4 regions of the Bradyrhizobium sp. LB14.3 genome follow, and region 1 is predicted to be linked to each of the others. Evidence: predicted binding sites of a transcription regulator. Region 1 holds the regulator's gene; each other region holds the start of a gene.

Region 1 (2,199 bases):
ACCGACCTCCAGGAACTCACCCGGCTGGTTGCCGAGATGGGCGGCATCGCCGAGCGCATGATCGTCGATTCCGTCGACGCGCTGATCCGCCGTGACGTTCCGCTCGGCCAGCGCGTCGTCACCATCGACACCGAGCTCGACGCGCTGCAGAAGCGCATCGAGGAGCGCGCCGTGCTCACTATCGCCCGCCGTCAGCCGATGGCGGTCGATCTGCGCGAGATCGTCGGCGCCATGCGCGTCGCGACCGATCTCGAGCGCATCGGCGACCTCGCCAAGAACATGGGCAAGCGTGTCGCGGCGCTGGAGACGGATTTCCATCCGCTCAAGCTGTTCCGCGGCCTGGAGCACATGACCGACCTCGTGCAGCAGCAGGTCAAGTCGGTGCTGGACGCTTATGCCGCACATGATTTGCCGGCGGCGATGGCGGTGTGGAAGGGCGACGAGGAAGTCGACGCCATCTGCACTTCGCTGTTCCGCGAGCTCCTCACCTACATGATGGAGGATCCGCGCAACATCTCGTTCTGCATCCATTTGATGTTCTGCGCCAAGAACATCGAGCGGATCGGCGATCACGCCACCAACATCGCCGAGACCGTCTTCTACATGATCGAGGGCCAGGCGATCACCGACAAGCGGCCGAAGGGCGATATGACGACCTTCGCCACCTCGATACCGAACACCTAGGGAGCAACGACCCAGATGGGCGCACGCATTATGGTGGTTGAGGACGAGGAAGCCCTGACCGAGCTTCTCCGCTACAACCTCGAAGGCGACGGCTATGACGTCGAGACGGTCATGCGCGGCGACGACGCCGACACCCGTCTCAAGGAGCACATTCCCGATTTGATCGTGCTCGACTGGATGCTGCCGGGCCTGTCAGGCATCGAATTGTGCCGGCGGCTTCGCACCCGTCCCGAGACCAAGCAGCTCCCGATCATCATGCTCACCGCGCGCGGCGAGGAAAGCGAGCGGGTGCGGGGTCTTGCGACCGGCGCCGACGATTACATCGTCAAGCCGTTCTCGGTGCCGGAGCTCCTGGCGCGCGTGAAGGGCCTGCTGCGGCGCGCAAGCCCCGAGCGGCTCGCCACCGTGCTCGCCTTTGGCGACATCGAGCTCGACCGCGACAAGCGCCGCGTGGCGCGCTCGGGCCGGCCGATCGATCTCGGCCCGACCGAATATCGCCTGCTGGAGTTCTTCCTGGAGCATCCGGGGCGGGTGTTCTCGCGCGAGCAACTGCTCGACAGCGTCTGGGGCCGCGACATCTACATCGACGAGCGTACCGTCGACGTGCATATCGGCCGCCTGCGCAAGCTGCTCAATCTCGGCCGCGAGCAGGACCCGATCCGCACCGTCCGCGGCGCCGGCTACGCGCTGGATGATCGTTTTGCCAAGGCGGAGCAGCAGGCGTAACTCGCTTCAAGCTCCGCCGTCGTTCCGGATCGACACGCGCTTTTGGCACGCTTGTCCGGGACGACATCAAGTGGGCCGAGGCGTCATCGTGTGACGGCGCCGCCCTTGCAGTCAGCTAAATCCGCTAGCTCAGCGCGGGCTCGGCTTCACCGGTGCGCGGCGCCGATCCGACGCCGGCTGATACGCGACGCGCGAGTGTTGTGCGCAATAGGGCAGGCCGGACAGCGCCTTGCCGCCGCAGAAGAAGAAGTCCGGGGTCGAGGGATCGCCGACCGGCCAGTGGCAGGTCGCCTCGTTCAGCTCGAGCAGCGTCAGCCGCTGGCTCATCGGCACCACGTTGTCGTAGGTGACCGGTTCGGCCTCCACTTCGACCTCGAAGGCCTGTGCCAGCGCGGTGTTGCCGCGCGAGATCGGGCGGGTCACCCGCATCATATGCTGCGCGGGGCGCGCCTTGCGCGGCCGGGGCGCTGCCGATGAAGGGCTCTTGGCGCGACCCGACAGGCCGAGCCTGTGCACTTTGCCGATCACGGCATTGCGGGTCACATTACCGAGCTCAGCCGCGATCTGGCTGGCCGAAAGTCCGGCCTCCCAGAGCTTTTTAAGCTGCTCGACGCGATCATCGGACCAGGTCAAAACTGTCATTGCACCCTTTCCCTCGCTGCCGGCCTGCCATCCTGGCGCCTCGCAGCGAATGCCTAAGCCTTTAAAAACCCGTGCCGCCAGAATCCCTTAAGGCTCGCCGGGCGTGACTAGAACGCCCGAACGTTTACGCCGGTACATAAGGACTTA
Region 2 (2,199 bases), on a different contig from region 1:
GACCAGAATGCGCATCAGGCTGCCCTTGTTATGCAGCTTTGGCTGCGACCTGCGGTATCTGTGCCGGCTTCTCGGCCTGGTCCGCCCAAGTGATGATCTCGAAACGGCCGTCGTCGTGCTCGACCAGCGCCGTACAGCTCTCGACCCAGTCGCCGCAATTCATGTAGCGGATGCCGCCCTCGTCGCGGATCACGGCGTAGTGGATGTGGCCGCAGATCACGCCATCGGCGTCATGGCGCCGCGCCTCGGCGGCGAGCGCCTGCTCGAACGCGCCGATATAGTTGACGGCGTTCTTGACCTTTTGCTTGGCCCATTGCGACAGCGACCAATAGGGCACTTTGAACATGCGCCGGAAGAAATTGACGAAGCGATTCATCTGGATCGCGAAGTCGTAAGCCTTGTCGCCGAGATGGGCGAGCCAGCGCGCGTTCTGCACCACGAGGTCGAAGATGTCGCCGTGGATGACGAGATAGCGCTTGCCGTCCGCGCCGGTGTGGACAGTGTTCTCGACGACGTCGATGCCGCCGAAATGCGTGCCGTAATAGTTACGAAGGAACTCGTCGTGATTGCCGGGGATGTAGATGACCTTGGCGCCCTTGCGCGCCTTGCGCAAAAGCTTCTGGACGAGGTCGTTATGCGATTGCGGCCAATGCCAGCTCGATTTCAGCGCCCAGCCGTCGACGATGTCGCCGACGAGATAGATCGTGTCTGCATCATGGAAACGCAGGAAGTCGAGCAGAAGGTCGGCTTGAGAACCGCGGGCTCCGAGATGAACGTCGGAGATGAACAACGTGCGAAAGCGCCGCTCAGGGCTCTCGTCACTCACATCGTAACTTCCCATGCGACAGCCTGTAACAATGTCCCGTGACAGGGGGATGACCAATTGAACCTTTGACGCACCCTCGGATACGAATCGCGCCTTGCCTCGCCCTCCCCGCGAATATCAGTCGCATGCGACAATCAGGCGACATCACGCCGCAGCAACCTCCGCAAGAACCCGGAACTGCTGGCTGGATGGGTTAACGGCCGCGCGCTCGCGGCCGGTCTCAGTAAAATCTGTGGAAATGATGGATCGGCCCGTGGCCGTGGCCGACGCTGAAGCGGTCGGCGGCCGCGATCGCAGCGCTGATCCAGGCCTTGGCGTTGCGCACGGCGCGCTCGAGATCCTCGCCTCTGGCCAGCCCGGCGGCGACCGCCGAGGACAGCGAACAGCCGGTGCCATGGGTGTTGCTTGTGGCCACGCGCGGCGCGGCGAGCGCGATCGTGGTCTTGGCATCGACGAAATAGTCGGTGCTCTCGGCGCCCTCGCCGTGCCCGCCCTTGATCAGGACCGCACGGCAGCCCAACGCCAGCAGCCGGCGCCCCTGGCTCTCGATCTCGGGCTCACTTGTCGCGACCGGCTCGTCGAGCAGAGCTGCGGCCTCGGGCAGGTTGGGTGTGATCACCGAGGCCAGCGGCATCAGTTTGATGCGCAGGGCGTCGATGGCTTCGGACGCGAGCAGGCGATCACCCGATGTCGCCACCATCACGGGATCGAGCACGATGTGTTGGGGCTTCCAGCGCGACAGTGCGGCCGCGATCGCATCGATGCTGGCGGCCTGCGCCACCATGCCGATCTTGACCGCGCCGACCTCGAGATCGGAAAACACCGCGTCGATCTGCGCGGTGACGAACTCGGCAGGCACGGCGTGAATGCCGGTGACGCCGCGCGTGTTCTGCGCCGTCAGCGCCGTGATGGCGGAAGCGCCGAAGACACCGAGCGCGGCAAAGGTCTTCAGGTCTGCCTGGATGCCGGCACCGCCGCTCGAATCGGAGCCGGCGATGGTGAGCGCCACGGGGGTGATCATGGGCCGACTTTCCGCTTCCTGGGGACCATGGCCCCTCCTAGCGCGCATATACAGAGGCAGCAAGTTCGCTTGCCAAATCCGGCCGGTTTTGGCCTATTAGCCGGTCAGATATGCCTTCGGAGTGACTGCAATGGTTCCTTTTTTCGTCCAGATCAAATGCAAGCTCGGCCAATCCTATGTGGTCGCCAATGCGCTTGCCGAAGCCGAGATCGCCTCCGAGATCTATTCCACGGCCGGTCAATACGACCTGCTGGTGAAGTTCTACGTCGACAACGACACCGATATCGGCCACTTCGTCAACGAGAAGGTGCAGGTGCTGCCGGGCATCCAGGACACCCTGACCATCATCACC
Region 3 (2,199 bases), on a different contig from region 1:
TGATGGTGCTGGTGCTCTTGGTGAAGCCAACGGGATTGACGGGAAGGGCGGCCTGATATGACAGCCTTGACGGACGACACACTGCCGGCGCCCCCGCGCGCGATCCGCGACGAGATGATCGTGTTCGTGGTGATGGCGCTGCTGCTGGCTGCGGTGCCATTCAGCGGCATCTATCCGTTCTTCGTGATGCAGGCGCTGTGCTTCGCGCTGCTGGCCTGTGCATTCAATCTCCTGATCGGCTATGGCGGCCTGCTCTCGTTCGGCCACGCGATGTTCATGGGCACCGCCGGCTATTGCAGCGCGCACGCGCTGAAAGTGTGGGCGTTGCCGCCGGAACTCGGCATCCTCGTCGGCATTGCCGCGGCGTTCGGGCTCTCGCTCATCACCGGCTTCATCTCGATCCGCCGCCAGGGCATCTATTTCTCGATGATCACGCTGGCGCTGTCGCAGCTGCTGTACTTCATCTACCTCCAGGCGCCGTTCACCCATGGTGAGGACGGCATCCAGGGCATCCCGCAGGGCCGCATGTTCGGCGTGTTCGATCTGACCAAGCCGACCGTGCTCTACTACGTGGTGCTGGTCGGCTTCCTCGCCGGCTTCCTGCTGATCTACCGCATCATCAATTCGCCTTTCGGCGAAGTCCTGAAGGCGATCCGTGAGAACGAGCCGCGCGCGATCTCGCTCGGTTACCGGACCGATCAGTACAAGTTCCTGGCTTTCGTCCTGTCGGGCACGCTCGCCGGCTTTGCGGGATCGCTGAAGGTGTTCGTGGCGCAGAACGCTTCGCTCACCGACGTGCACTGGTCGATGTCCGGCGAGGTGGTGCTGATGACGCTGGTCGGCGGGCTCGGGACCATCTTCGGGCCCGTGGTCGGTGCCTTCGCGATCATCGCCATGCAGCAATATCTGGCGAGCTTCGGCCAGTGGGTGACGGTGATCCAGGGCTCGATCTTCGTGATCTGTGTGCTCACCTTCCGCCGTGGCGTCATCGGCGAAATCGCGCATTACCTCCGGCGTTCGCTGTAAGCCATTGATGTAGCAGAAAAATCGTTGGCGCGCGAAAGCGGTGGATGATCCGACTCCACGGGCGTGAGGTGGCACGCGCGTGGATCGAAAATGGTCTATGACAGTTTCATGACGGCCCGCTTGGGCTAGGCCATTATCCAACCGGTAGTCTCTCCCCCATGATGCGATTGTTTCGCGCTTTCCTGCCCAAGGAAGAACGGTTCTTCGACCTGTTCGACCGCCACGCCCAGACCGTGATTCAGGGCTCGATCGCGCTCCAGGGCATGCTCAACGGGGGCGCGGAGACGCCGGTCTATTGCCAGCGCGTCAACCAGTTCGAGAACGATGCCGACAACATCACCCGCGAGGTGCTGACGGCGGTGCGCCGCACCTTCATCACCCCGTTCGACCGCGGCGACATCAAGAACCTGATCACCTCGATGGACGACGCCATCGACCAGATGCAGCAGACCGCCAAGGCCGTGATGCTGTTCGAGGTTCGCATCTTCGAGCCGCCGATGCGCGAGATCGGCGTGCTCTTGGTGGAATGCGCCAATCTGGTCGGTCGCGCGTTGCCGCTGATGCAGGCGATCGGTCAGAACGTGGCCATGCTGACTGCGATCACGGAAGAATTGACCAAGCTCGAGGGGCGCGTCGACGATCTCCAGGATATCGGGCTGAAGGAACTATTCCTCAAGCATCGCGACGGCAACGCGATGGATTTCATCGTCGGCGCGGAGATCTACGACCATCTCGAGAAAGTCGCCGACCGCTTCGACGACGTCGCGAACGAGATCAACAGCATCGTCATCGAGCAAGTTTAGGGCAGGGGCCGCGCGGTGGATGTTGCGTTGGGTCTTCCCGTCCTGGTCGGACTGATCGCCGTCGCGCTGTTGTTCGACTTCCTGAACGGCCTGCATGACGCCGCCAATTCGATCGCGACCATCGTCTCGACCCGCGTGCTGCGGCCGCAATTCGCGGTGTTCTGGGCCGCGTTCTTCAATTTCGTCGCCTTCATGGTGTTCGGGCTGCACGTCGCCCAGACCATCGGCACCGGCATCATCGATCCCGCGATCGTGGATGCCCAGGTGATCTTCGCGGCGCTGGTCGGCGCCATCGTCTGGAACCTCGTGACATGGGCGCTCGGCATCCCATCGTCTTCGTCCCACGCATTGATCGGCGGTCTATTTGGTG
Region 4 (2,199 bases), on a different contig from region 1:
CGGGCGCGAGGTGATCGTGCTCGAGGAAGCCGAGGCCATCGGCACCATCACCTCCTCGCGCAACAGCGAGGTGATCCATGCCGGCATCTACTACCGCGCCGGGAGCTGGATGGCGCGCATGTGCGTCGACGGCAAGCACGCGCTCTACCGCTACTGCTCCGAGCGCGGCATCCCGCACAGAAATTGCGGCAAGCTGATCGTCGCGACCAATCCGAAAGAGACCGAGAAGCTGCAATCGATCAAGGCGCATGCCGAAGCCAATGGCGTGCTCGACATGCAGCTGCTCACGGGCGAGGCGGCATGCGCGCTGGAGCCGGCGCTTGCCTGCGATGCCGCGCTGCTGTCCCCGTCGACCGGCATCATCGACAGCCACGCCTACATGCTCTCGCTACGCGGTGAAGCCGAGGACGCGGGTGCGGCCTTCGCGTTTCACACCCCGCTGATCCGCGCCAAGGCGACCGCCGGCGTCATCGAGATCGAAGCGGGCGGCGAAGCGCCGATGACGCTGCAATGCAGCCTCCTCGTCAACGCCGCGGGGCTCTCGGCGACCACGGTAGCGCGCAACATCGACGGCATGCCGCTGGACCGGATTCCGCGGGCCTATCTCGCCAAGGGAAACTACTTCAGCTGCAATGCGATGGCGCCGTTCTCGCGCCTGATCTATCCGGTGCCCGAGCCCGGCGGGCTAGGGGTGCACCTGACGCTGGACATGGCAGGGCAGGCACGCTTCGGCCCTGACGTCGAATGGATCGAGACGATCGACTACGAGGTCGACCCGTCACGCGCCGAGCGCTTCTACCCGGCGATCCGCAAATACTGGCCGACGCTGCCTGACGACGCGCTCATGCCGAGCTATTCGGGCATCCGCCCGAAGATCGTGCCGCCGGCGGTGGCCACGCAGGATTTCTTGATGCAGGGCCCGCGCGATCACGGCGTCGAAGGCCTGGTCAATCTGTTCGGCATCGAGTCGCCCGGATTGACGTCATCGCTCGCGATCGCGGATCACGTCGCCGAACTCGCAGGGCTCGGTCTCGCGCAATGATTGCGCGGCGCGCACCTTGCCGCAAGGATGAGCGCACAGGCTCTCACCCCTGCGTGAAAGGGTACGATCAATTTTACGCTATTACGGGGTTACTAGTGGAGCGTGTCGCCGTGCCTGAGACGCTCGATCTGGTCCTTGACCATCAACTTCCGGCGCTTCAACTCAACAATTTGCAGGTCGTCTGTTGAAAGGTGCACGAGAGCTTCGTGCAGTTCGTTTTCGAGAACTTTGTGCTTCCGCTCCAATTCAACGAGATGTGCCTGAATTGTCATTCGAAACCTCCTCGGTAGTTTGAACCTTTAGGATTCGATCCGGACAAGGAAGTCTACATCACCGATTCGTTCTGTCGATGGGTATCCGTCGTCGCACCGTCATTTTTGAAAATTCATATGTAACGAAGCGTGAGCAAGGGAACCACGCGGGAAAAATCCATGATATCAACGTGCTTGCGCAGCGCCGTCGCAAGCCGCAGAAATATGTCGCGGGAGATCGGCGAGCGACGGTCGCAGATCGCTTGCGATCACGCCGCGCAAGGACGATAATTTCCACAGGGCATCCACAGCCTTAATCTCTCTCACGCCTATCGGTTTTTCGGCCACCGCAAACATGACCAATGAAGACGAGCGCGAACTCGAATCCGAGCTCGCCCGGTTGCACCAGGAACACCGAGATCTCGATGCGGCGATCGATGCACTGCATCAATCGCCCGCCCCCGACCTGTTGCGGTTACAGCGGCTGAAGAAACGCAAGCTGTTGTTGCGCGACCGTATCGCGTTCATCGAAGATCAGATCACGCCGGATATCATCGCCTGATCCACAGGGAATGGCTTTGCGGCGGCCCGCCGCACGTGAATCCGCTTGACTCCAAAGGAACAAAATAAGAACATTTTGGCACCGAGCGCCCCAGGAAAATGCCAAGGAAAACGCAGATGACGGCAACCGCCCTTCTCGACAACAGCCATTATGAACAAGCCTGCGATCAGGCGATCGCCATGTGCGACGGCAATCTGCGCAGCACCATCAAGGCGCTGATCATGGCCAATGAATATCTGGAGGCCGAGCTCGAAGAATTGCGGGCGGCGATTTCCGCCGGCTGCATTCCGGAGTCCTCACGCAGCACGATGCGGAGCAAGAGCAGCGCCGCCTGAGCTGTCAGC

The links. Region 1 encodes PhoB, which activates phosphate uptake and scavenging genes when phosphate is short. Its sites were predicted from a motif close to TGTCATNNANCTGTCAT; they were not measured.
Region 2: the regulator PhoB is predicted to act here: its motif matches at 865-881, upstream of ABIB00_RS28560 (UDP-2,3-diacylglucosamine diphosphatase).
Region 3: the regulator PhoB is predicted to act here: its motif matches at 1,124-1,140, upstream of ABIB00_RS05620 (DUF47 domain-containing protein).
Region 4: the regulator PhoB is predicted to act here: its motif matches at 1,401-1,417, upstream of ABIB00_RS24270 (YdcH family protein).

The regions. Positions count from the first base shown of each region.
Region 1 is NZ_JBEPQT010000001.1:480,183-482,381, reverse strand. Features, by position in the region: gene phoU (phosphate signaling complex protein PhoU) at 1-684, shown strand, start outside; gene phoB (phosphate regulon transcriptional regulator PhoB) at 700-1,410, shown strand; gene ABIB00_RS02240 (GcrA family cell cycle regulator) at 1,540-2,052, opposite strand.
Region 2 is NZ_JBEPQT010000020.1:58,995-61,193, forward strand. Features, by position in the region: gene ABIB00_RS28555 (glycosyltransferase family 4 protein) at 1-15, opposite strand, end outside; gene ABIB00_RS28560 (UDP-2,3-diacylglucosamine diphosphatase) at 29-841, opposite strand; gene thiD (bifunctional hydroxymethylpyrimidine kinase/phosphomethylpyrimidine kinase) at 1,047-1,847, opposite strand; gene ABIB00_RS28570 (Lrp/AsnC ligand binding domain-containing protein) at 1,978-2,199, shown strand, end outside.
Region 3 is NZ_JBEPQT010000002.1:395,519-397,717, reverse strand. Features, by position in the region: gene ABIB00_RS05630 (branched-chain amino acid ABC transporter permease) at 1-56, shown strand, start outside; gene ABIB00_RS05625 (branched-chain amino acid ABC transporter permease) at 58-1,026, shown strand; gene ABIB00_RS05620 (DUF47 domain-containing protein) at 1,185-1,829, shown strand; gene ABIB00_RS05615 (inorganic phosphate transporter) at 1,845-2,199, shown strand, end outside.
Region 4 is NZ_JBEPQT010000014.1:158,145-160,343, forward strand. Features, by position in the region: gene ABIB00_RS24265 (NAD(P)/FAD-dependent oxidoreductase) at 1-1,042, shown strand, start outside; gene ABIB00_RS24270 (YdcH family protein) at 1,135-1,314, opposite strand; gene ABIB00_RS24275 (YdcH family protein) at 1,649-1,855, shown strand; gene ABIB00_RS24280 (hypothetical protein) at 1,972-2,190, shown strand.